Regions from separate parts of the Brevibacillus brevis NBRC 100599 genome, predicted to be linked through region 1. Evidence: riboswitches for the same ligand, from Rfam matches in the RefSeq annotation. Region 1 holds a riboswitch; each other region holds the start of a gene.
What was found. A riboswitch is a leader RNA that binds a small molecule or an ion and turns the genes downstream of it on or off. The one in region 1 is predicted to bind S-adenosylmethionine.
Positions count from the first base shown of each region.

Region 2: another riboswitch for S-adenosylmethionine. It lies ahead of BBR47_RS28435 (MetQ/NlpA family ABC transporter substrate-binding protein); the one in region 1 lies ahead of BBR47_RS02595 (methionine ABC transporter ATP-binding protein).
Region 3: another riboswitch for S-adenosylmethionine. It lies ahead of BBR47_RS25580 (sugar ABC transporter substrate-binding protein); the one in region 1 lies ahead of BBR47_RS02595 (methionine ABC transporter ATP-binding protein).
Region 4: another riboswitch for S-adenosylmethionine. It lies ahead of BBR47_RS18825 (homoserine dehydrogenase); the one in region 1 lies ahead of BBR47_RS02595 (methionine ABC transporter ATP-binding protein).

Region 1 is NC_012491.1:469,082-474,694, reverse strand. It holds gene BBR47_RS02605 (MetQ/NlpA family ABC transporter substrate-binding protein) at 66-905, opposite strand; gene BBR47_RS02600 (methionine ABC transporter permease) at 966-1,631, opposite strand; gene BBR47_RS02595 (methionine ABC transporter ATP-binding protein) at 1,632-2,645, opposite strand; SAM riboswitch class I at 2,746-2,861, opposite strand; gene BBR47_RS02590 (Ger(x)C family spore germination protein) at 2,969-4,102, opposite strand; gene BBR47_RS02585 (GerAB/ArcD/ProY family transporter) at 4,102-5,226, opposite strand; gene BBR47_RS02580 (spore germination protein) at 5,238-5,613, opposite strand, start outside.
Region 2 is NC_012491.1:6,014,058-6,019,670, reverse strand. It holds gene BBR47_RS28455 (YxcD family protein) at 1-131, opposite strand, end outside; gene BBR47_RS28450 (hypothetical protein) at 119-553, opposite strand; gene BBR47_RS28445 (methionine ABC transporter permease) at 703-1,365, opposite strand; gene BBR47_RS28440 (methionine ABC transporter ATP-binding protein) at 1,365-2,402, opposite strand; gene BBR47_RS28435 (MetQ/NlpA family ABC transporter substrate-binding protein) at 2,445-3,275, opposite strand; SAM riboswitch class I at 3,378-3,479, opposite strand; gene BBR47_RS28430 (hypothetical protein) at 3,700-4,056, shown strand; gene BBR47_RS28425 (ABC transporter substrate-binding protein) at 4,254-5,327, shown strand; gene BBR47_RS28420 (nucleoside hydrolase) at 5,433-5,613, shown strand, end outside.
Region 3 is NC_012491.1:5,378,667-5,384,279, reverse strand. It holds gene BBR47_RS25595 (hypothetical protein) at 1-276, shown strand, start outside; gene BBR47_RS25590 (DUF421 domain-containing protein) at 367-1,086, shown strand; gene BBR47_RS25585 (ATP-binding protein) at 1,133-2,386, opposite strand; SAM riboswitch class I at 2,589-2,708, shown strand; gene BBR47_RS25580 (sugar ABC transporter substrate-binding protein) at 3,092-4,114, shown strand; gene BBR47_RS25575 (sugar ABC transporter ATP-binding protein) at 4,208-5,613, shown strand, end outside.
Region 4 is NC_012491.1:3,933,447-3,939,059, forward strand. It holds gene BBR47_RS18820 (CapA family protein) at 1-808, shown strand, start outside; gene BBR47_RS18825 (homoserine dehydrogenase) at 871-2,136, opposite strand; SAM riboswitch class I at 2,223-2,336, opposite strand; SAM riboswitch class I at 2,402-2,508, opposite strand; gene BBR47_RS31830 (hypothetical protein) at 2,603-2,737, opposite strand; cobalamin riboswitch at 2,898-3,104, opposite strand; gene BBR47_RS18830 (DinB family protein) at 3,138-3,653, opposite strand; gene BBR47_RS18835 (cyclase family protein) at 3,671-4,312, opposite strand; gene BBR47_RS18840 (Gfo/Idh/MocA family protein) at 4,334-5,323, opposite strand; gene zwf (glucose-6-phosphate dehydrogenase) at 5,347-5,613, opposite strand, start outside.

The sequences.
Region 1 (5,613 bases):
AAAAGTAAAACCCAACCAGCTTTTCGGCCAGTTGGGCTTTTGTTGATCGATCAATTTTTTCTAGATTAGAACGCTGGAATAATCGCGCCTTTGTATTCATCTTCAATGAACTTTTTCACTTCAGGTGAGTTCAGTTCTTTTGCCAGCTTTTGAATGGCTTCGGAATCCTTGTTGTCAGGACGAGCTACCAAGAAGTTTGCGTATGGCGTATCTTTATCTTCAATAAACAGAGCGTCTTTGGTGGGAACAAGCTTTGCTTCCAGCGCGTAGTTCGTGTTGATCAGCGCCAAATCTACTTCTTCCAGAACGCGTGGCAGCATTGCTGCTTCTACTTCTTTGAATTTCAGGTTTTTCTTGTTCTCAACAACATCTTTCACTGTACCGCTGATGCCAGCGCCTTCTTTCAGCTTGATCAAGCCGTTTTTCTCCAAGAGTGCGAGTGCGCGACCGCTGTTTGTCGGGTCGTTTGGCAGCGCGATTGTTGCGCCATCAACTAATTCATCTACAGATTTAATTTTTTTGCTGTAAGCGCCGAATGGCTCGATGTGTACAGCCACTACTGGCACCAGGTTCATGTTTTGTCCTTTATTGAAGTCTTCCAGGTAAGGCTTGTGCTGGAAGAAGTTTGCGTCGAGTTGTTTCTCGTTCACTTGAACGTTAGGTTGTACATAATCAGTGAACTCTTGGACTACCAAGTTCACGCCTTGTTCTTTCAGTTTTGGTTGAATGAACTTCAAGATTGCTGCATGTGGAACGGGAGAAGCGCCTACCTTCAATGTTACTTCCTGTTTTCCGCCTTGTGCGCCGCCTTCAGCTGGAGCAGGTGCTGTTTCGGTTTTGCCTCCGCAAGCTGCCAAAGAAAATGCCAATACAGTAGAAAGTACAGATACGACTAGCTTTTTCATGAATGATTTCCCCCTTGCATGTATTTCGTTTTATTTTTTGACAATCTATATGGAAAGATCCTATTTACGGCTGAATTTCAGAACCAGACGGTCCCCCAGCGACTGTAAGATCTGTACCATCACCAGCAAAATAACAACAGTCACAACCATAACATCGGTTTGGAAACGCTGATAACCGTATCGGATCGCCAAGTCACCCAAACCACCACCGCCAATTACCCCAGACATTGCTGTGTAGGAGACCAGTGTTACCGTCGTGATCGTAATACCCGCGATCAAACCGGATCTAGACTCTGGCAAAAGGACATTCCAGACGATCTGCCAATTGGATGCACCCATAGATTGTGCGGCCTCAATCACGCCCTTATCAATCTCACGCAGAGAGGTTTCCACCAAACGTGCGAAAAACGGAGCGGCACCAAATACGAGCGGCGGAATGGCACCTAGTACGCCGAGTGAAGTCCCTACGATCATTTTCGTCACTGGAATCAGCAAGATCATCAGAATGATAAATGGTACCGAGCGCAATACGTTGACAACGAATGATGCAATGGTATAAAAAGTGCGGTTTTGCAAAAGCTGTCCGCGAGAAGTCAAAAACAAAATGATGCCCAACGGCAAACCAATCAGGACGGTAAACAGAGTGGAGAAGCCAAGCATCGTGAGCGTGTCCATCGTACCTTCGCCGATTTCAGCCCAATCCACATTTTCGAATGTCCAGTCCATTTATATCACCTCTACTTCCAAGCCACGTTGGCGCAGCGTCTCGATGGTCTTTTGATTCTGTGCGACATCGCCTTCCAGCTCGATCACTAACTGACCATACGGCGTATCTTTCATGCGAGAAATCGTTCCCTGCAAAATACTAAACACCGTACCTGTCTCTTGCATCGTTTGGAAAAGGATTGGCTGGTACGTTTTTTCTCCGAGGAAGGTGACACGAGCAATCGTGCGGTTCCCCGAAGCCTTTTCGTGCTCGACCGCTTCGCGCAGCTCTGTAGAATCGGCTACTTGCTCCACGAATTCTTGTGTCGTTGGATGCTTTGGACGAAGGAATACATCTAGTACGTTACCCGATTCGACGATCTTTCCTCCATCAATCACGCCGACACGATCACAAATGGAGCGAATGACGTGCATCTCGTGGGTAATCAACACAATGGTCAAGCCCAGCTTGCGGTTGATGTCCAAGAGCAGTGCCAGAATGGAGTTCGTCGTCTGCGGATCGAGAGCTGATGTCGCTTCGTCGCAGAGCAGCACTTTTGGATCATTCGCGAGCGCACGGGCGATCCCGACACGCTGCTTCTGTCCGCCAGACAGCTGAGACGGATATTTGTCCTTATGTGCCTCCAAGCCAACCAGCTTCAGCAGCTCGTTTACTTTCTTATCAATCTCTGCCTTCGAACGCTTTGCCAGCTTGAGCGGAAAAGCAACATTTTCGCCGACCGTCGAAGAAGACAGCAAGTTGAAATGCTGAAAAATCATGCCGATTGCGCGGCGCTTTTCTTGCAGCTTCCCTTCATCCAGCTTCGTCAAATCGACGCCGTCCACAATAACTTCCCCCGAAGTTGGGCGCTCTAGCAAATTGATGCACCGGATCAACGTACTTTTCCCTGCACCAGAGTGTCCGATAATCCCGTATATTTCGCCTTGCTCTATGGAAAGGTCGATCCCCGTTAACGCTGGGATGGTTTTACCTTGTACTTGATAGCTTTTATGCAAATGACGCAGTTGGATCAACGCATCCACCTCCCGACCATAATCTTGATAAAAATATAAAAACCCCTTTTTCACAAACGAAAAAGGGGCTGCAACGCAATGTATACGTTCGCATCCACCCTTCTCATCTGTACAAGATCCAAAAATCCTGTAGGAATTGGCACCGCGACGTTCATTCGAAAATGAACCGGCTGCCGGGCTTCATAGGGCCTGTCCCTCCGCCTCTCTTGATAAGAAAGATATCTACGTATATTATGTTCGTTTTTTCTATTTCTTGATGATACAAAACGGATTATATCCTTTTTGAAAATATCACGTCAATAGTAATAGCAGGAAAAAGTTTTTTAATCCATGACGCCGTTGCGGATGATGGTTGACTTTATGTGGAAGCGAAATGTCGCTTCTTTGAACATCTTTCTCCATTCAGCCTGCGTCATATTTGCCTTGCCCCTTCTATTTGAGCGATACACGATCCCGAAACCAGCGGGATCGACATTGAGGTCCTGCAATTTATGCACTACTTTCTGCAGTTCTTTTCCAAGCTCTTCTTCCAGTGCATGTTCCATGATTTTCATCAACCTGGCATTCTCTAGCTTCAGCGGGAGGGTTAATTCCAAAATCCGCGCATTTAATCGGATGTGAATATCAAAGATCGGGGGAGATACTTGGGTCAGCTCGATTTTTGAATGGCTGGAAATCGTGTCAAAGACAAGCTGCACACGGTCTTTTTTACTTCCGCGATTCTTGGGCATCTCGCCAAAAATATGAGCAGGGACAGAAGTATCGTAGCTGCCAATGCGGAATTTTCCATGCATGAGCTTGATTAAAAAGGCTTCCTTGGGTGTGATCCACCCTACATAACGCTCCCCTCGAAATAATGCGATCCCCTTGATTTGCAGCTCATTTCCCTTTCTTGCAATGAACGGCATGATCGGGTCTATTCCTTTGTCATAATAAGACCGAAAAAACTCATGCATAGTGGAAGACGGAATTTTTTCCCCTTCAATATTTTGCTCAATCATACGGTATAAATAGATTCCGATATTCCCTTCTTCAGAATAGGGATGCGTTAACATATCATATGTTTCGCCTTCAAATAAGCAAAGATAAACCCTGCTGGAAATAGAGGAATCCCGATACAACGTGTCAACGATACTACCAAGTCCACGCTTTGCCAATTTTTCATTGTAGAGTGCGACACGAATTTGCCCACCCAATACTCTTTTATCTGATTGTAAATTTATCCGATCCCGAATTCCCTTGCTGGTTTCACCGATGGCTGAAAAAACCTGTATCTTTTCTTTCGCCTCTGGATTAATGGAAGGCATAATTGCTGTCCCCCGAACGTCCCCATCCTTTAACAGATCATAGCCGACAGCCGTGGCAAGTCCTGTCTCATCAAAAATTTGCCGATCTGAACAGCCTGCCAGGACAAGGATACATGAACACCACAACGCCAAAAGACGCTTAGGCAGCATCAGGCACTCTCTCCTTTGCTGGTTGGTTTCACCCTTTGCTTTCGTTTCTTCAGCCAGACCATCAGGTACAAAAAATAGGGGTACACGTAAATAATGTACAGAGTTATATGCGAGTAAATAGTCGTCATCCGACTCATCTGCTGTCTGGAAAGCAGCGACAAGGAGGCTACATAGATCACGGGTATAATCCAATACAACGAATGACGTAGATTGAATCCGAACAAGCGCTTGAGACCTCGGGCAGAAGCCCACAAATACAGCATAATATTCGGCAAGATCACGAGAAGCCATAACGAAATGACAACCAGTTCAAACCTTTCCAGAATAGGGAGGTACACCATCTTTTGCATATTGAGTGTCGCCCAGATCGTTCTCATGAGCTGACCCTGACTAAAAAAGACCAGTGCCACAATCATGACAAACAAATAGATCAGATACGTCACCAACACCGCCAACTGTACACTTTTGTGTACCCTCTCTTTATTTTGTAAATAAGGATAGACAACGTAGAGAATCTCAAAGCCGGCACTGGTCAAAGACATGGCAATCATTCCATTGAAAAGGTTCTCCAAGCTGGTGTCCATGACAGGAAACAAATATTCCCACCTGGCAAATTTCAAAGGAAAATATAACTCAAATATCATCCATATCGTGACCATAAAGGAAAAAAACGCATAGCCTGCTACGACTCTTATCCCCCCTACGACTGTGTAAAACGCTAGAAACAGGATAATCCCTGACAGAACCCACGTTGGTAAATTCGGAAACATCCAGGTTTGGACAACTTCAATGTAGGTACGTAAAATGACTCCAGCTGACACAAAAAAATAGGTCAAATAAATGATGCTTATGCCTGTTCCCAGCCACTTTCCAAACACATCTTCCTGAATTCCGTAAATATCGGCTGAAGGGTATTTTTGCAAGGTCTTGTTAATGATCATCACTGTAAGATGAGTAAACAAAGCTGCGAGTATGACAGATATCCAAGCATCATGCCCCGCCTCCTTGGCAATGATTCGTTGGAAGCCCAAAATGCCCATCCCTATCTGCGTGCCATGCACAAGAACCCCTGCAAGAAATGCCGTTATCGTATTGTCCTTACTTACATCGATGTTGATCTTCATGGCCGCCTCGCTTACTCGTCAATGTCTTTCTTCTCTTTGGCTCTATCCCTGTCAAAGCGCGATATTCGTTTTGGGTTAAAAAACTTGAGACGTTCCGAAAGGGAGGATAAGGGAGCCCGTATAAAGCCATCCTTCCAATCTGAAAATCGCACGGGATAAATCGGATACATATACGGACGCCCCAAGCTGGTCTGACGAAGCAAGTGACTGGCCAAAAAACTAAATCCGACCACAATGCCTAATGCACCTAGCACACCTGCCAGAAAAATCATCGGAAAACGAACCACCCGGATCGTAGAACCGATCATATAGCTAGGCGCGATAAAGGATGACAAAGCGCCGAGGGCAACGATAATAATCAAAATATTGCTCGTGAATCCGGCCTGA
Region 2 (5,613 bases), 750 kb from region 1:
GCAGAGAAGCCATACTCCTCGTCCCACATCAGCTCGACGGAGATATCTTGTGGCTTCAACTGCTTTTTGAAAGCTGCATGAATGCAAATCGCATTAATAATATCTTGTTCAGAAAAAGTTATCTTTTCCATGCGTTCAGTTCCTGTTCTTTCTCACGCTTGTTTTTGAAGTAGACGAACGCTTTGCGGATCAGGATAATCACTGCGAGGATCGCCATCAGGTTGATCATGAAGCCAAGGATGGAGCCCAGCATACCCATGTCACCGAATAGGGATCCGAACAGCAAACCAGCCAGACCACCAATCATGAGACCTTTCATGAATCCGCCGCTTTTGCTTGCGGTAGCAGCAGGAGTTGTTGTCGTACCTTTATTGGTTGATGCGTTTACATTTGAATCGGCTTTGTTGGGTGTTTGTGTATTGGTGGGAGCCGTATTAGAGTTAAAAGATTTTTTCCCGGACTTATAGCCTTTCGCGTCGGCGTGATCAATGAATCCTCCGGCCGGAGCGAGTACGAGCATTACGGCAACCAACATCATGATGAGTTTTTTCATGTTATTTAGGTAGCACCTCTCATTTGAATGACTTGTACATATAAGTCTACATGAATATCGAGCGAAAATCCAATGCACTTTCATTGACGATCGGTTTAAATACCTACAAAAAAGCCCCTGACAAGCGATCTCGTCAGGGGTTCTTCGATTTACGCGCTCTTTTTCAGTTTTCGGGCTGCCCAGTTACCCAACGATTGAATGAGCTGGACCAAGACGACGAGGATAATGACGGTAATGATCATGACTTCAATGTCCCATTGCTGGTAGCCGTAGCGCAAGGCGAGATCGCCCAGTCCGCCGGCACCAACTGCGCCCGCCATAGCAGTAGCACCGATCAACCCAATGGTCGCGATCGTCAGGCAGAGGACGATGCCAGGCCGTGCTTCACGCAGCATGATCCGAAAAATAATCTGCGTCCGGGAAGCGCCCATCGCTTGGTACGCTTCGATCACGCCGCGATCTACGTCATGCAGGGCAGTTTCCATCAGGCGTGAGATATAAGGAGCCGTATAGACGATGAGCGGCACAATGGCTCCTTCAATTCCAATCGAAGTGCCCACGATCAACTCTGTAAAAGGAATGATGGCAACCATCAGGATAATAAAAGGCAACGAACGCACAATGTTGATGATCGTATTCAAGGTGTGATAAATGATTTTATTCGGAAAAAGGTGATTCGCCTGTGTGATGACCAACAAAATCCCGAGCGGAATCCCGATCAGTGTCGCAATGAACAAGGAAAACCCAACCATGATGACGGTCTCTTGCAGGGATTGCCCGAATACCGGAATCATTTCAATCAAACGCTCCATTAGCTCCGCACCTCCTCTGGTGACACAATATCTACGCGGTAGACGGATTCGCGCAAGAAGCGAATGCCATCTTGAATGGGCTGGTCTTCACCAGAAATGTGCAAAAGCAAAATGCCGAGCGCCGTTCCCTTAATGGTCGTAATTGAGCCGTATAACAGATTGGTGCTAATCGGAAAGCGTGCGGACAAGGTGCCAAGAACAGGATCGAGAGCGGCATCTCCGCGAAAAGCAACGCGAACAATTTTGGAAACGGGTCCGGATTCTTTTATCTTGGACAAAATCTCCTGTGGTACCTGATCATCAAAAACCGTTTTGATAAAATTACGGGTCGTTTGCTCTTGCGGATTGCTGAACACATCCAGAACAGAGCCTTGCTCGATGACGACGCCGTTTTCCATGATGGCTACTTGGTCGCAGATTTTCTTAATGACCTGCATTTCATGGGTAATCAGCACGATGGTCAGGTTGAACTTTCGATTGATGTCGAGCAATAGCTCCAGAATGGATTCGGTTGTTTGCGGATCGAGAGCGGAAGTCGCTTCGTCACAGAGCAGAATTTCCGGATCGGTCGCAAGTGCACGAGCGATGCCCACCCGTTGCTTTTGTCCACCGGATAGTTGAGAAGGATAAGCGTTTGCTTTATCAGACAAGCCAACCAAGCCGAGAAGGTCTTCTACCTTGCGCTTTATGACATCTTTGGGGACGCGATTCATCCGCAAGATTTCCGCCACATTGTCAAAGACATTATAGGAAGAGAGCAGGTTGAAGTGTTGAAAAATAATCCCGATCTTTTTGCGAGCTTGCCGCAGCTCTTTTTCCTTGAGGGTCAGCATGTTCTGGCCATTGACGATCACAGAACCGCTGGTCGGCTTCTCCAACAGGTTGATGGTACGGAGCAGGGTACTTTTCCCCGCTCCGCTAAAGCCGATCACCCCGTAGATTTGCCCTTTTTCCACCTGCAGGGATACGCCCTTCAATGCTTCTACCTGCTTGTTTCCTACTTGATACGACTTATGAATATCGGTTAGCTGTATCATAACGAGTTCTCCTTGTTGTTCTTGATGTTCCTGGCGTCGATCTTACCAGGACGGCAGTACAGCTCCTTCAAAGCGTTCGTCGATGAATTTTTTCACTTCTTCCGAGCGGTAGATGTCCACCAGCTTTTTGACGGCTGGGTTGTCTTTGTTGGTTTCGTTGACTGCCAAGATGTTTACGTATGGAGAGTCAGCCGTCTCAGCGAAGATCGCGTCTTTTTTCGGGGAGTAGCCAGCTTCCATCGCGAAGTTCGTGTTAATCGAAGCAACCTCTACGTTGCTCAGCGAGCGTGCCAGGAAAGCAGCCTCCAGCTCTTTGAATTGCAAATTTTTCGGATTTTCCACGATGTCCAGTGGTGTTGCGTTGTCACCCACGCCATCCTTGAGCTTAATTAAGCCAGCTGCCTGATAGAGCAGCAAGGCGCGTGCTCGGTTGGTCGGATCATTTTGAATGCCGACAACGCCGCCTGCTGGGATGTCCTCGACTTTTTTATGCTTGGTGGAGTACAGGCCCATCGGGTACGTCACGGTTTTTCCGACCTCGACGATCTTTGTCTTGTGATCTTGATTGAACTTCGCCAAGAACGGGATGGTTTGGAAGCTGTTCACATCGAGATTTCCTTTATCGAGAGCTTGGTTTGGCTGTACGTAATCGTTGAAAACGATGACTTCGACGTCGAGCCCTTTGCCTTTGGCGACTTCTTTTACTTTGTTGAGAATTTCTTCGTGTGGGCCGCCAGTGACACCCACTTTGAGTGAGGTTTGTTCAGCAGCAGTACCGCCGTTAGCAGGCGCAGCTTCTTGTTTACCCCCGCAAGCCGTTACGAGCGATGCAGCGAGCAGTAGTGTAGTGAGCAGTAGACCAGTTTTTTTCATGAAAATACCCCTTTTCTCTGGATGTAAGATGGAAAAGAAAAAAGCCTCTTCCGACAGAAGAGGCGAAAACTGCAAGTATGTAACCACACTGCAACAATACCTCTCTTATCTGTCGGAATAATTCCGCTGGATTTGGCACCGTATCGTTTGCGATAGGTTGCCGAGGTGTCATAGGGCCAGTCCCTCAACCTCTCTTCATAAGAGAATGTGCTATGAAATTATCATTCCAAACATTGTTGTTAATTCTTATTTGGATAGTTGGATTATAACGACTGATTTTTTCGGTGTCAACAGTTTTTGCAAACGAATGACTTGGTGGAAAAATGTGAAATTGATCTAAATACGAATATTCTATTGAAGAATGAAAAAATCATATGTATAATGAGAGCGAATGAACCCGATGCCAGCTATCGCAGGTGATGACATGACTCTCGTGGACTCCAATGAAACTAGAAAAAAGCTGTCTGCCATCTATAATGAGATAGCAAAAGAGTTGTTCGGATTTGGAACGACTTTGCTCCGAGTCACGATTGAAAATCAGATGATTACGTTCCAAGCTAAGCATCGCCGCTCTCCGCGCTCACAAGCGTTGGAAGGAGAAGCACCGGCCCTCAAGCTCGAAGTCGATTTTCGCATGTCCCTTCTTTATAAGAAGAGACTGAGAGAACGACTGGAAGAAGAGATGGGGTTGCCGTTGGAAGCCGTGCTCAGGGACTACGATGCGCCTACGCAGTGGGCGATCACGAATGTTATTTTAGCTGAATCAGAACTGAATACCTGACGCAATCGTTCGGATTTTCTCTTTTGATCTATCTTAAGGGGAGACCGTAGACTTTGCGTAAAAACGGGTGTCACTTCTCTTTGTTTACGAAGAAAAGTGCTCTTGTTTAGAATGATACGTTCTAATCAAGGGTACTTTTCTTTTTATTGTATCACCATATTTTGTCATCAAATGAACCCAACTGGAGGAGAATTACGATGAAGAAATTACTTGCTGGAATCCTGTCTTTTTCTATGATGTCACTGGCACTCGCTGGCTGTGGCAGCAATGATCAACCAAAAGCGGGGGGAGCTGGCGGCGAAGCCAAGGGCGAGCCACAAAAGCTGGTCATCTCCACATGGGGCTTCTCCGAAGACTTTTTCCGGAAAGAAGTATATGAGCCGTTTGAAAAAGAACATAACGTAAAAATCGTGCTGGAAATCGGGAACAACGCAGAGCGTCTGAACAAGGTCCGCCAAGGAAGCTCCGATGTAGACTTGATCTACCTCTCTGACTACTATGCACAGCAAGGGATTGAGAGTGGCGCATTTGAAAAAATCGACCGCAGCCGCATCCCGAACCTGGATCAAATCTACGACATCGCCAAAGCACCACTGGGCGAGGAGTACGGTCCAGCTTACACGATTGGCCAATTCGGGATTGCCTACAATCCAAAGCTCGTAAAAACTGAGATCAAGGATTGGAAAGATCTGTGGAATCCAGAGCTGACAGGCAAGCTGACACTGCCAAGCATTACGTCCACAACTGGCCCGATGGTTCTCGACAGTGCTTCTGCGGTTGCGGGCAGCAAGGAATTTAACGAGGATCAAGCCTTCGCGAAAATGAAAGAAGTCAACAAAAATGTCGTGAAGTTCTACGATAAGACCTCCGAATACGTGAACATGTTTGGACAAGAAGAAATCGGCGTAGGACCAATCATGGAAATGTACTTCAAAGACATCAAAGCTGCTGTTCCAGAAGCTGTTTTCGTACAACCTGCAAGCGGTGGATATGCGGTTATGAATACGGTTAACATCGTAAAAGGCTCGAAAAACAAAGCACTCGCAGAAGACTTCATCAACTATCAACTGAGCAAAGAAGTTCAGGAGAAAACAGCAAAAGCGAAAATCGATTCCCCTGTAAACAAGACCGTTCAACTGACAGAAGAAGAAGCAAAAGGTGTAACGTACGGGGAAGAAACCGTAAGCAAGCTGAAAATGCTGGACATGAAATTCGTAAACGAGCACTCCAAAGCATGGATTGACCGTTGGAATCGTGAAATCACGCAATAACGCAATAACGAACGATAGAAAAACAATGGGCGAGGGTATAGACAATTCGGATATACCCTCGTTTTCAACGTATAGGAATTTATATGAAAGTGAGGAGGACCACTTGTGAAAAAGATCATTCTTGACGTCGATACGGGCATTGACGATGCGCTTGGCATTATTCTCGCTGTGAAAAGCGGGCAATTCGATCTAGTTGGTATTACTACGGTGAATGGCAACGTGTCGCTGCGAAAAGCCACGGAAAACACGTGCAAAATTCTTGATTTCCTGCAAGTCGGCGAGCAAA
Region 3 (5,613 bases), 1.4 Mb from region 1:
GTCATGATCGACGGGCAGACAGGAGAAATTATCGGGGTGAATTTGACATTCCCGCATGAGCAGGAGAGCTTCGCAGATGTGGCCAAGGTGATTTCAACGGAAGAGGCGGCGCAGGTTTATCTCCAACATCATCCGCTCAGTCCTCGCTATGTCTTCCCGCTTGATAACAATTACAATAAGATTCAAGAGCAACCAGTCTTGGTCTATTCGGCAGAAATACTGAAAAGCAATGGGGATGTGGATGCCATTACGGGAGAATGGCTGCCACTCCAATAATGAGAGACACCAGGGGGAGACTCCTGGTGTTTTGTTTTGCATAATGCCTTCCCAGAATTTGCATAGTAAAGCGTGAGGGGAGGGACAAACGTGGAAGGATTCGGAGAAACCATGATCGTCATCGGGCGCGTATGTACGATTATTCCTTTATTACTGATCATCACCTTATTCATGGGCAAGCGCTCGATTGGGGAGCTACCTGTTTTTGACTTTATCATCATTATTACTTTGGGCTCAGTGGCAGGAGCTGACATTGCAGAGCCAGATGTCCGGCATATTTCAATTGCAGTAGCGATTGTGACATTGGGGATCTTGCAACGGGTCGTATCGCACTTGTCCATTGTCTTTCGCTGGTTTGGCAGAATGGTTACATTTGAACCGACCGTCATTTTCCACAACGGGGCTTTTCACTTCAAAAACTTGAAAAAAATCCGCTACTCGCTCGATAATGTCCTCCATATGCTTCGCGAAAAAGATATTTTTGACCTGGCAGAGATTGATTTGGCTATTATCGAGGCAAACGGTCGGTTGACTGTGCTCAAAAAAGTAGAACAGCAGGTCGTAACGAAACAAGATTTGGGCATCAATACTTCTTCAGCGGGAATGTCGCTGCCGGTCATTGTGGAAGGCAAGATATATCCAGATGTGCTGTCATACCGGAAACGCGATGAGCAATGGCTTTTGCACGAATTAAAGAAAAAGGGGATCGCGTCCGAACAAGTCTTTCTCGCGACGATCAATCGCCAAAATGAATTGCAGTTTTCCTTGAAAAACAAAAAAGAACCACAAGTACCCCCGTTGCATCATTAGCAATCGAATGGAAAAAGGCACAGTCCCTCTGCAAGATTGCATGAAGTCACTGTGCCTTATACGGGAGCATAATGGTGAACTTGGTTCCTACTCGTGGTTTACTTGATACATTGACGGTTCCGCCAATCGCATGAATGACATGATAGGAATACGTCAATCCAAGGCCGGTCCCAGTTGTTTTCGTAGAAAAGTAAATCGTTCCGAGACGGCTAATCTGTCCTGCATCCATGCCGACGCCGTTATCCTTGATGACCAACAGGGCTTTGTTTCGCTCGATGAGCAAGTCCAGGGAGACTTTTCCGTCCGAAATATCCGAGCACGCCTCGATAGCATTTTTGATGAAATTCACCAACACTTGCTTGAACTCGTCTGGATTGGCCTTGATCGTCACAGGTCTCTCAAAATCTTGCAGCGTAAGCTCCACGTTATGCATATTGGCAAAGGGGAGCATCACCTCGCGGATGGCATGCAAATGCTCGCTAAGATTAATGATCTCATGTCGTTCCTTGAGCGGCTTGGAAATGGCAAGGTACTCGGTCAAAATGGCTTCTGTGCGTTGTACTTCATCAAGACTTATGCGAATGTATTGATCGACTTTTACCAAATTTTCCGGACATTCCTGTATTAATTTCAAAAAGCCTTTGACTGCTGTCAGCGGATTGCGAACCTCGTGTGCAAGCGATGCAGCAACATGGCTCATCGTCTGGATTTTTTCGTTTTGCGCGTGGCGGATAAACAGCTCCTTATCCGAAACGCATTTGCTGAAAAGCGACATTAATAACCAGAGGCCGAAAAAGTTTTGAATAGGGATCGCTATGGTGTAGTAAACGAGGTGTTGAGTTACATACGTGGGAAAAAAGTAATAAGTAGTCCCTAAAGCAACCGTAGAAAAAATCGCACTCGTCATAAAAAGATACAGTGTTTTCCGATAACTGGCTTTGTAGTGTCGATACAAAAAGAGTGACAAGACAAAATTGACTGTAAGGATCAGCAAGGCAACCCATGTTCCTTCGCCACCAAGGTAGTGCCGATAAACCAAGGCTTCAATCAGAAGGAGCAGGGCAATCTCGACTCCGCCATAAACTAGTCCGAAAAATATGATGACATGTCGGATATCAAAAAACATGCCATTCGTGACACTCGGGGCGAAGGTCATCGCGAGAAACATGCAGGCTGAGCTGGTGATGGCAATAAAGGAACGGCTGTAGTTCCTCATTTTGTCACGGTAATAAATGTTGAAAAACACAAACGGGATAATGGCGAAAAACCATTGAAGAATAACTTCTTTTAATAGACTCATGTAGCATCCCCATCGCAAATATTTGCTAGGCTTGTATCAATCTACGATAATTCGACAAGACACAACAAAATCCCTCTTGATGTTACAGAAGAAACTGGAATATTTATCAAGAAAATTCTTTCGGTAAACCTAGTTGACAGATAGGTAATTGCCAGATTATATTCTGTATATACTTATACAAACGTTTTGAAAATAGAAACTACTCTTATCAAGAGAAGGCTGAGGGAATGGCCCTATGAAGCCCGGCAACCTAGCACGAGAGAATGCGTTCTTTCGAGCCAAGGTGCTAACTCCAACAGGTAGAATACCTGACAGATAAGAGGCGAGAATCTTGTCGATTTTTGTCCTCTTTCTCTGTGAAAGAGGATTTTTTGCGTAGCTGTCGTGGGGAAGAAGCGCATTTCCAGTCTACGCTTCGGCCTCCGCCCCGCTGTGAGTGAAGACTGTCCGCTTCGGAAGAAATGGCGGGAGAGCTTCAAACGCAGAAGGTTCAGGAAGGATTTCATAAGTGAAGCTGAAATTCCCCGCCATTTATTCCGAAGCTGAGATGGGCTCCAGAGGCGCTTGGACTGGAAATGCGCTTCTTCTACGAAGTTTTATTCCTTTTTGAAAGTGAAGTCAAAAGAAGCTTCAATTGATTGAGGGGAAACAAAAAAATTTCATCATTGTTATCTGTTTTAAAAAGAAAAAAGGGGGAACATCAAAATGAAAAAGAAACTCGGTCTGATCACATCACTTGTTTTGGCAGCTTCTGTTCTCGTGACGGCATGCGGCAGCGGGGCAACAACGGGAACAGGCAGTACAAACGGCGGTGCTTCGGGAGAGAAGGCAAAGAGAATCGCACTGATCATGCGCCAAAACGTAGGGACGTTCTCCGCTCAATATATCAATGGCGTGAAGAAAGAGGTGGAGAAAAACGGGGGCGAGTTGACCGTATTCAACGCAGATACTGATCTGGCAAAAATGGCGTCCAACCTCGATGCGGCTGTGAACCAAAGGTTTGATGGCATTCTGATCGATCATGGTACGGCAGAAGCGTTGCAGCAGGGCACGCAAAAGGCCGTGGATAAAAAAATTCCGGTTGTCCTGTTTGATACAGACATCAACATTCCGGGTGTGCCAGTTGTGGCGCAGGATGACAACAAGTTGGCAGAGCTGAGCTTGGAAAAGCTGGCGGCAGATACAAACGGCAAAGGCAACATCGTAAAAGTTTGGGTAGCTGGCTTTGCGCCAATGGAAAAACGCCAAGTGACGTACGAAGCTTTCCAGAAGAAATACCCGGACTTGAAAGAAATTGCGGCATTCGGTTCTGCTACCAACAATACGGCTCTCGATACACAAACGCAGATGGAAGCGATCTTGAAAAAGTATCCGAATAAAGGCGACATCACAGCAGTATGGGCGGCTTGGGATGAATTTGCCAAAGGGGCGACACGTGCCATCCAACAAGCAGGACGTACGGAAATCAAAGTATACTCCATCGATTTAAGCGATGAGGATTTGCAAATGATCCAGGCGGAAAACTCTCCGTGGGCAGCGACGGCAGCGGTAGACCCATCCAATATCGGACGCATCCATGCCCAAACCGTGTTCCAAAAGATCAAAGGCGAGCAAGTGCCAGACAACGTGAAGCTAAACCCAGTGCTGGTGAAACAAGAAGACCTGCCGAAGGATAAAAAAGTAACGATGGGCGACCTGTCCCAATACGTACAAGAGTGGGGCAAGTAAGAACCAAATTGGCTTTTCCCGTTGAGCTGTATCCGCCAACGGGATTTTTCCTTATAGAGGTGGGAACACGCAGGTTAACAGGAGGTGTGAAACATGTCCACATTGCAGATGAAAGGGATGGCGAAGCAGTTTTCTGGGGTTCCTGCCCTGCGATCCGTCGATTTTGAGGTGCGCGCAGGAGAGGTTCACGCACTGCTCGGAGCGAATGGTGCGGGAAAGAGTACCCTGATGAAAATCCTCACGGGAGCGTATCAGGCAGATGGCGGTACGATCACCATCGATGGACAGGCCGTGTCGATTCAATCTCCGCAGGACGCCAAAGCACAGGGCATTCAATGTGTATATCAGGAAGTGGACACCGCCCTGATCCCGAATTTGAGTGTCGCCGAAAACATACTGGCGGACCAGCTCGTCCAGGCGAAAACCAAGGGGCTGATCAACTGGCAGAGCTTGTACAACGAAACGGAGCAGATTTTAAAAAACTTCGGCTTTTCCATTCCAGTGAGGATGCTCGTCGAAGAATGTACGCTGTCGGAAAAGCAATTGATTTTGATTGCACGGGCGACCGTTCAAAAGGCAAAATACGTCATTTTCGATGAACCGACAGCGCCGTTGAGCACGAAGGAGAGCGAACGGCTGTTTCAAATCATTGCGCAGTTGAAAAAAGCTGGAGTCGGGATCATTTATATCTCCCATCGCCTGCCAGAAATCTTTGAAATCTGTGATCGGATCACTATCATGCGCGATGGACAGCATGTTGTGACCACAGAGACGGCGAAGACCAGTATGGACGAAGTGATCGCGAACATGCTGGGCAAAAGCTTCGACGAGGAGTTCCCGAAGCTTGCAGTGCCGATTGGCGAAACGATTTTTGAGGCGTCAGGTGTGGCTGGCGGCAAGGTACACGGTGTCGACTTGCGGGTTCGCGAGGGAGAAATCGTGGGTGTCGTCGGTCTGGTTGGGGCAGGGAAGACTGAGCTCGCCCGATTGCTCTTCGGCGCAGATGAGGCAAAGGCTGGAGCTGTTCGCTTGCATGGAACACGTATCCAACTGCGCTCGCCAAAAGACGCTGTCGATGCCGGAATCGTTCTCGTCCCGGAGGAAAGGCGCAAAGAAGGGATTTTCGTAGAGGAGTCCGTGCAGAACAACCTGTCTGTCGCCTCGTTGAAAAAGAAGTCCTGGCTCGGTTTTATCAAAAAAGGGGCGGAAGCGGCTAACGCAAGAGAGCTCGTGCAGCGTCTTGGGGTAAAAACAGCCGATATCAAGCAGCTGGTCGGTTTTCTCAGCGGCGGAAACCAGCAAAAAGTCGCCATCGGCAAATGGCTGGATACAAACGCTCACCTCTTTATGTTTGACGAGCCGACAAAAGGAGTGGATATCGGCGCGAAAAGTGATATTTACCGCCTGATCGGAAATCTTGCCGAGCAGAAAAAGGGCGTCCTGTATTTCTCCTGTGAGTTTCAGGAAGTTATCGGGATCGCAGACCGGATTCTCGTCAT
Region 4 (5,613 bases), 2.8 Mb from region 1:
CACAGGTGTTGCTGCTCAAAACAAGGAGTATGTTTACAAGTCATCGCCACTTGCTGTTCCTGCCATGAAAAACGCTGGGATTGATGTGGTGAATCTGGCCAATAACCACTCCATGGACCAAGGCGTTCCGGGATTGCTGGATACCTTTGAAGCTTTGGACGAAAACCGTATAGAATACGTCGGTGCCGGTAAGGATGCAAGCCGTGCCTATTCACCTGTTTTCCTAGAAAAGAACGGCATCAAGATCGCGATTCTCGGCTTCAGCAGGGTCATTCCCGAAACGAGCTGGTTTGCAGGGAATTCCCAGCCAGGTATGGCCGCTTCCTATGATCCTACACTGGCAGTGAAAGCGATCCAGGATGCGAACAGCCAAGCGGATCTCGTGGTGGTGATTGCACACTGGGGCAAAGAACGCTCCGATTATCCTGTCGATCATCAAAAGGAGCTGTCTCGTGCCTACATCGATGCTGGTGCAGATTTGATTGTCGGCGGTCATCCCCACGTACTGCAAGGCTTTGAACGTTACAACGACAAATGGATTGCGTACAGTCTTGGCAATTTCATTTTCACACGTGCAAACGAACCCAAGACTTGGGAAACGATGGTCCTACAAGCAAACTGCTCCAAAAGTGGTGATTGTGAGCTAACGATGCTTCCATTTCATGCAGAATTAGGACAAGCTGTACCCATGAATGAAAGCAACGGCGCTGCCCTGTTAAAACGCATTGAATCCATTTCTGAGCAAGTCGACATACAAAGTGACGGACGTGTGCAGCCACATGCAAAGGCGGTGGAGACTGCCCCCTGATAAAAGAAGCCGTATTTCCAGATTCCTAGAAATACGGCTTTTCTTCTTATGATTCCTCTTACTTACGCAGATTCAAGAATAGGGAAGCAGCGCACTTCTAAGCCAAAATCATTTTTCAATAAGGACACTTGCTGTTCACTGATTCCCGTCACGATCAACCCTGCGCGCAAGACGCCTCCCAAATCGAATTGGACTTTTAGTTTATGCACGTTCACCCCGGCCTGCTGAAGGAAATACAAGACCCGATCTGGCGTCGCAGTATGACATGAGCCCTCCAGATAACATAGGACGTGTTCTGTCGAGTCCAACGTGCCTCCAGCTTTGTCAGCCGTTTTTTCTTTCCAGGTAGGATGCGGTGTGAATGGCTGTGTCAATAAATAGGCCAAATCTTCCACGACTGCACTTGCTGTAGGGAGCTCTCCTGCCCCTCTTCCTGTAAACAACAAGTCTCCCACGATGTTGCCGGATAGCTGGACAGCATTAAACGCATCGTGGATTTGCGCCAACGGATGGCTCAGCGGAAGCATGGTTGGTTCAACAGATAGGCGAATGCCTTTTTCGGCTTGATAAGCCTGCGCGATCAGCTTGATCCGGTACCCTAAGTCGCTTGCAATCCGAATGTGGCCTGCTGACAAATCTGCAATTCCTTTGCGAACAACATCCGCTAAAGGCAGCGATTCTCCATAAACAAGCTGTGCCAGGATATACAATTTATACATAGCATCAAAGCCTTCTACATCCGAACGAGGGTCTGCTTCCGCATAGCCCAGCTCCTGTGCTTGCTTGAGCACCTCCTGGTAGGAGAGCTGCTCTGCTTCCATTTTCGTCAAAATGAAGTTCGTTGTTCCGTTGAGAATACCACGAACGCCTTGGATATCGTTCGTACGTAGGAACTGCCGGAGCACACTCAAGATCGGGATACCCCCAGCCACACTCGCTTCATAGGCAAGATGCACTTGATGCTGATTTGCCAAATCGACTAGCTCTGTTCCTTTTTTCGCCAGGAGCTCTTTGTTGGCGGTTACCACATGGCAGCCCTTTTCGATCAAAGCACGTACGTAGTCATAGGTAGGTTCTACACCGCCCATGACCTCCACCACGATATCCACATCGCTTCTCAATACATCCTCAAAATCTGTCGTCAGTAAAGCCGGGTCGACATGAACCGCCCGCTCTTTTTCCGAGTCACGCACCAATGCCTTGACGATCTCAATTCGTTTTCCCAGACGAGAAGCCAGCTTCTCCTGTTGTGAACGGATCGTTTTGATTACGCCCCCACCCACTGTCCCCAATCCCAATAATCCCACGCGTACCACTTCTGCACTCATCCTGACCACCCCATACCCCGAATTTTAGATAAAAAGAAAAGCCATCTTCGATAAGAAGAAGGCTTGATAGCAGCTAATGCTCCCCCTCCTTATCTCCCAGGACACGTAAATGTCCTGCAGGAATTGGCACCTTGTCACAAAATATACGTGACGGTTGCCGGGCTTCATCGGGCCAGTCCCTCCACCTCTCTGGATAAAGAAAATATGAAATTAAAAAAACCTTCTTCGCTAAGAAGAAGGTTCATCTACTAATAGAGTAACCCGCTTCTTATCTTTCGAGACGAAACGTCTCGCAGGAATTGGCACCTTGTTGCAATATGCAACGGTTGCCGGGCTTCATCGGGCCAGACCCTCCACCTCTCTGGATAAGAACCATTTATGCTGTTAGGCTTTATTCTAAGAAATTCCAAGGCAAGCGTCAACAAAATTCTTTCTTTTCTGATTGCAAGCTGATTTGGCAAGGATTTCAGTTGTGGGTGAACAGGCTTTCTACCTCTTCCATACTGCAGCAAGCACAATGAAACACGCCCTCCTGGCATTCCTCAGGCTGCTCTTTTTCCTCAACATATCCGCACCATTGGCAAATAAAAAGTTGTATCATTGCTCGCCCTCCTCTTCTATTATTCTGCCCAAAATAAAAAGAGCATTTTCCGTTCGACCGTGACGATCGTTAGAAAATGCCAGAAAAGGAGGGGCATACTTGTCCACTCGCTGTTTTTTTCGCAAGCCATCTCTAACACCTCCCTATCTCCCGTAGGTCTATCAGTGTTGTCGAAACAGGCAGGTCTCCTGACTATGGGTTCATCGCCTAGCGTCGCCTTCCCCGTCTATTTTGATAGACCAGTGGCTTTTTGGACGCTGACTCCCCTCTTACAGTGGCGGGACCGTGTCGGATTTGCACCGAGCTTCCCTATTATCCTTGTGGCGAGTTGGTTACGCTCTAAGGAACCTGTTTCCACCTATGAAATTGTCTATTTTCACTGCTACCTTCAGATTTTACCTTACCCCAAATACCGCTCTTTCAAAATGCGAGTGTGATGAGCTTCATGTCCAACAATCACATAGGCCAATGTCCTTGCAGATAGCTTGTTTCCGTTGGCAAGTCCTGTACGCAACCACGCTTCTGGAGAGATTCCTCGCACCAAAGCGATGGTGGAAGCACGGACAGCCTTATACTCTTCCAGTAAATCAGACAGGTCTCTTAGCTGAAAACACCCGTGTTCAACAAAAGCATTCTCATCAAAACCGACGAGGGGTGTCTGATCTCCTCTCGCGATTCTCAGCAAGCGATAGCTCATGATGCGTTCTGCATCGATGAGATGACCCAACACCTCTTTAACCGTCCATTTGCCTGGCGCATACCGATAATCAATTTGCTCGGGGGCAAGGGACGAAAATAATGCGACGATCCTCTCTCCTTGCTGCGTGAGGATCGTTTGGAGCTCCCCCTCCGGTACAAGACCCATGTAATAGTCAAAATAAGCAGCGTATTCATCGCGCTCTGGTCGTCTGAGCATATGTTTCCCACTCCTCGTCATTCAGTTTCAATAGACAAGTTACTATGTAAACCTTCAAACAATAGGACCCTTGCCGGGGCTGCATCCGTGCCGACCAGCTTGAGTGGTGCAGCTACCAGAAAATACTCGCCTGGCGGGACCTCTGCTAGCCGCAAGCCTTCCACGACAATGACTCCCGCTGCAAACAATTTTTTATGGGTGGGGTGACCTTCCTGGCTGCGTTCGATTCCAAGTGCATCGGTACCAATGCCACGCACCCCTAGCTCACTTACATATTCCGCACCCTCTTCAGACAGAAAGATAAATTCAAAGGAGAACGCCTCTTCAAAAGAGTTTTTCGTTTTAAACAGGACAAAATCTCCTCGCTCAAGATCGAAGCTCTCCAAGTCAGCGCGAGTGATCCTGTCCTCGACCGCTGTGAGATCAAGAACTTTACACTTGCCCACTAGCTTCTCCAAGGAAATACTCTCAAATGTATCACCAGCATTCACCATATGCAGGGGAGCATCCACATGGGTACCTGTGTGGAGGTCCATGTCGATTCTCGATTCTGTTACATAACCGTTGGTAGCGGTACGTATTTTCGGCTGCTTTTCCGGCTTGTTTTTATACACCGTCATTCCTTCGTACACGATGGCGGTTACATCATACATTTTCATCCCAAACGCCCTCCCTTTTGCCTACTGGTTTTTTCGATCCGCTGGAAAAACAATCCCCATCTGCCTTCTCGCTTCATCCATGACCTGCATGGCCATTTTGGAAACTTCATGCGAATTCGTTGCAGATTGTCTGGCCCCGATCTTCGCCAAGTGTAGAAATTCTCTTATTTCATAATGCATGGTCTTCGGGGTCTGCGGCCTTGCTACTTGCTCGATTCGTCCGTCCCTGTAGCGAATGTCCACTTCTTTGAGATGGTTGATTCGATCGATCACCATCGTAGCGTCCTCCCCTTGAATTTCTGCTGGCTGATAGGAGGTCGTAATTTTCGAGAAGCTAATGATGGCATCCATCTCTCGATACTTCAACAACATACTGCCTTCTCCGTCCACTCCAGAATCAAGCACGATTCCTTCTGCTTTGATCACGTCTGGTCTGCCAAAAAGGATGAGTAACGGATAAAGACAATAAATACCGATGTCCATCAAGGCTCCGTTTGAAAAAGCAGGATCAAAAGCACGTAAAACCTTCCCTTCGCGGTAGGCGTCATAGCGGGAAGAATATTGGCAATTGCTAGCAATAAAACGTCGTACTTTTCCCAGCTTGTGCAGGTTGTCTTGTATCGCAAAAAAATTCGGCAACAGTGTAGATTTGACAGCCTCCATGAGCAGCACGTCATTTCTTTTCGCTGCCTGGATCATTTCTTCTACCTCAATCGCATTAGAAGCCAGTGGCTTTTCACACAATACGTGCAGCCCCGCTTCCATGCACTGGATCGCTTGTTCCGCGTGGCAGGAGTTGGGGCTCGCAATATAGACCGCGTCCAAATTTTTGCTTGTAACCATTTCTTCTAGGCTGCTATAGGCGAATGGAGCATGGTACTTGTCAGCGATTTCCTTGGCGCGTTCGATCGTACGTGAATAAACAGCCTGAAGAGAAAATCCTTCTACTTCTTGACCAGCCTGGATAAATTCCTCGGTGATCCAGTTCGTTCCGATTACGCCAAATCGCATCTCATCCGCTCCCTTTTCTTTTTCTATCTGGTTGCAGTAACTGGCAGTCGTTCTTCGGCCTTATCCAGCCACCACACGAATCCGTCTGCTGCAAGCAATTGCTCTGCGGCCTTCGGTCCGAATGAGCCTGCTTCGTACGTAAAGAGCGGCACCAAATTTTCAGCGAAGGCTTCCAAAATCGGTGTCACCCACTCCCACGACAGCCGGACCTCATCCCAATGCGCAAAGTAAGTGGAATCCCCCCGGAGTGCATCGAACAAGAGCAGCTCGTACGCTTCTGGCACGTCTTT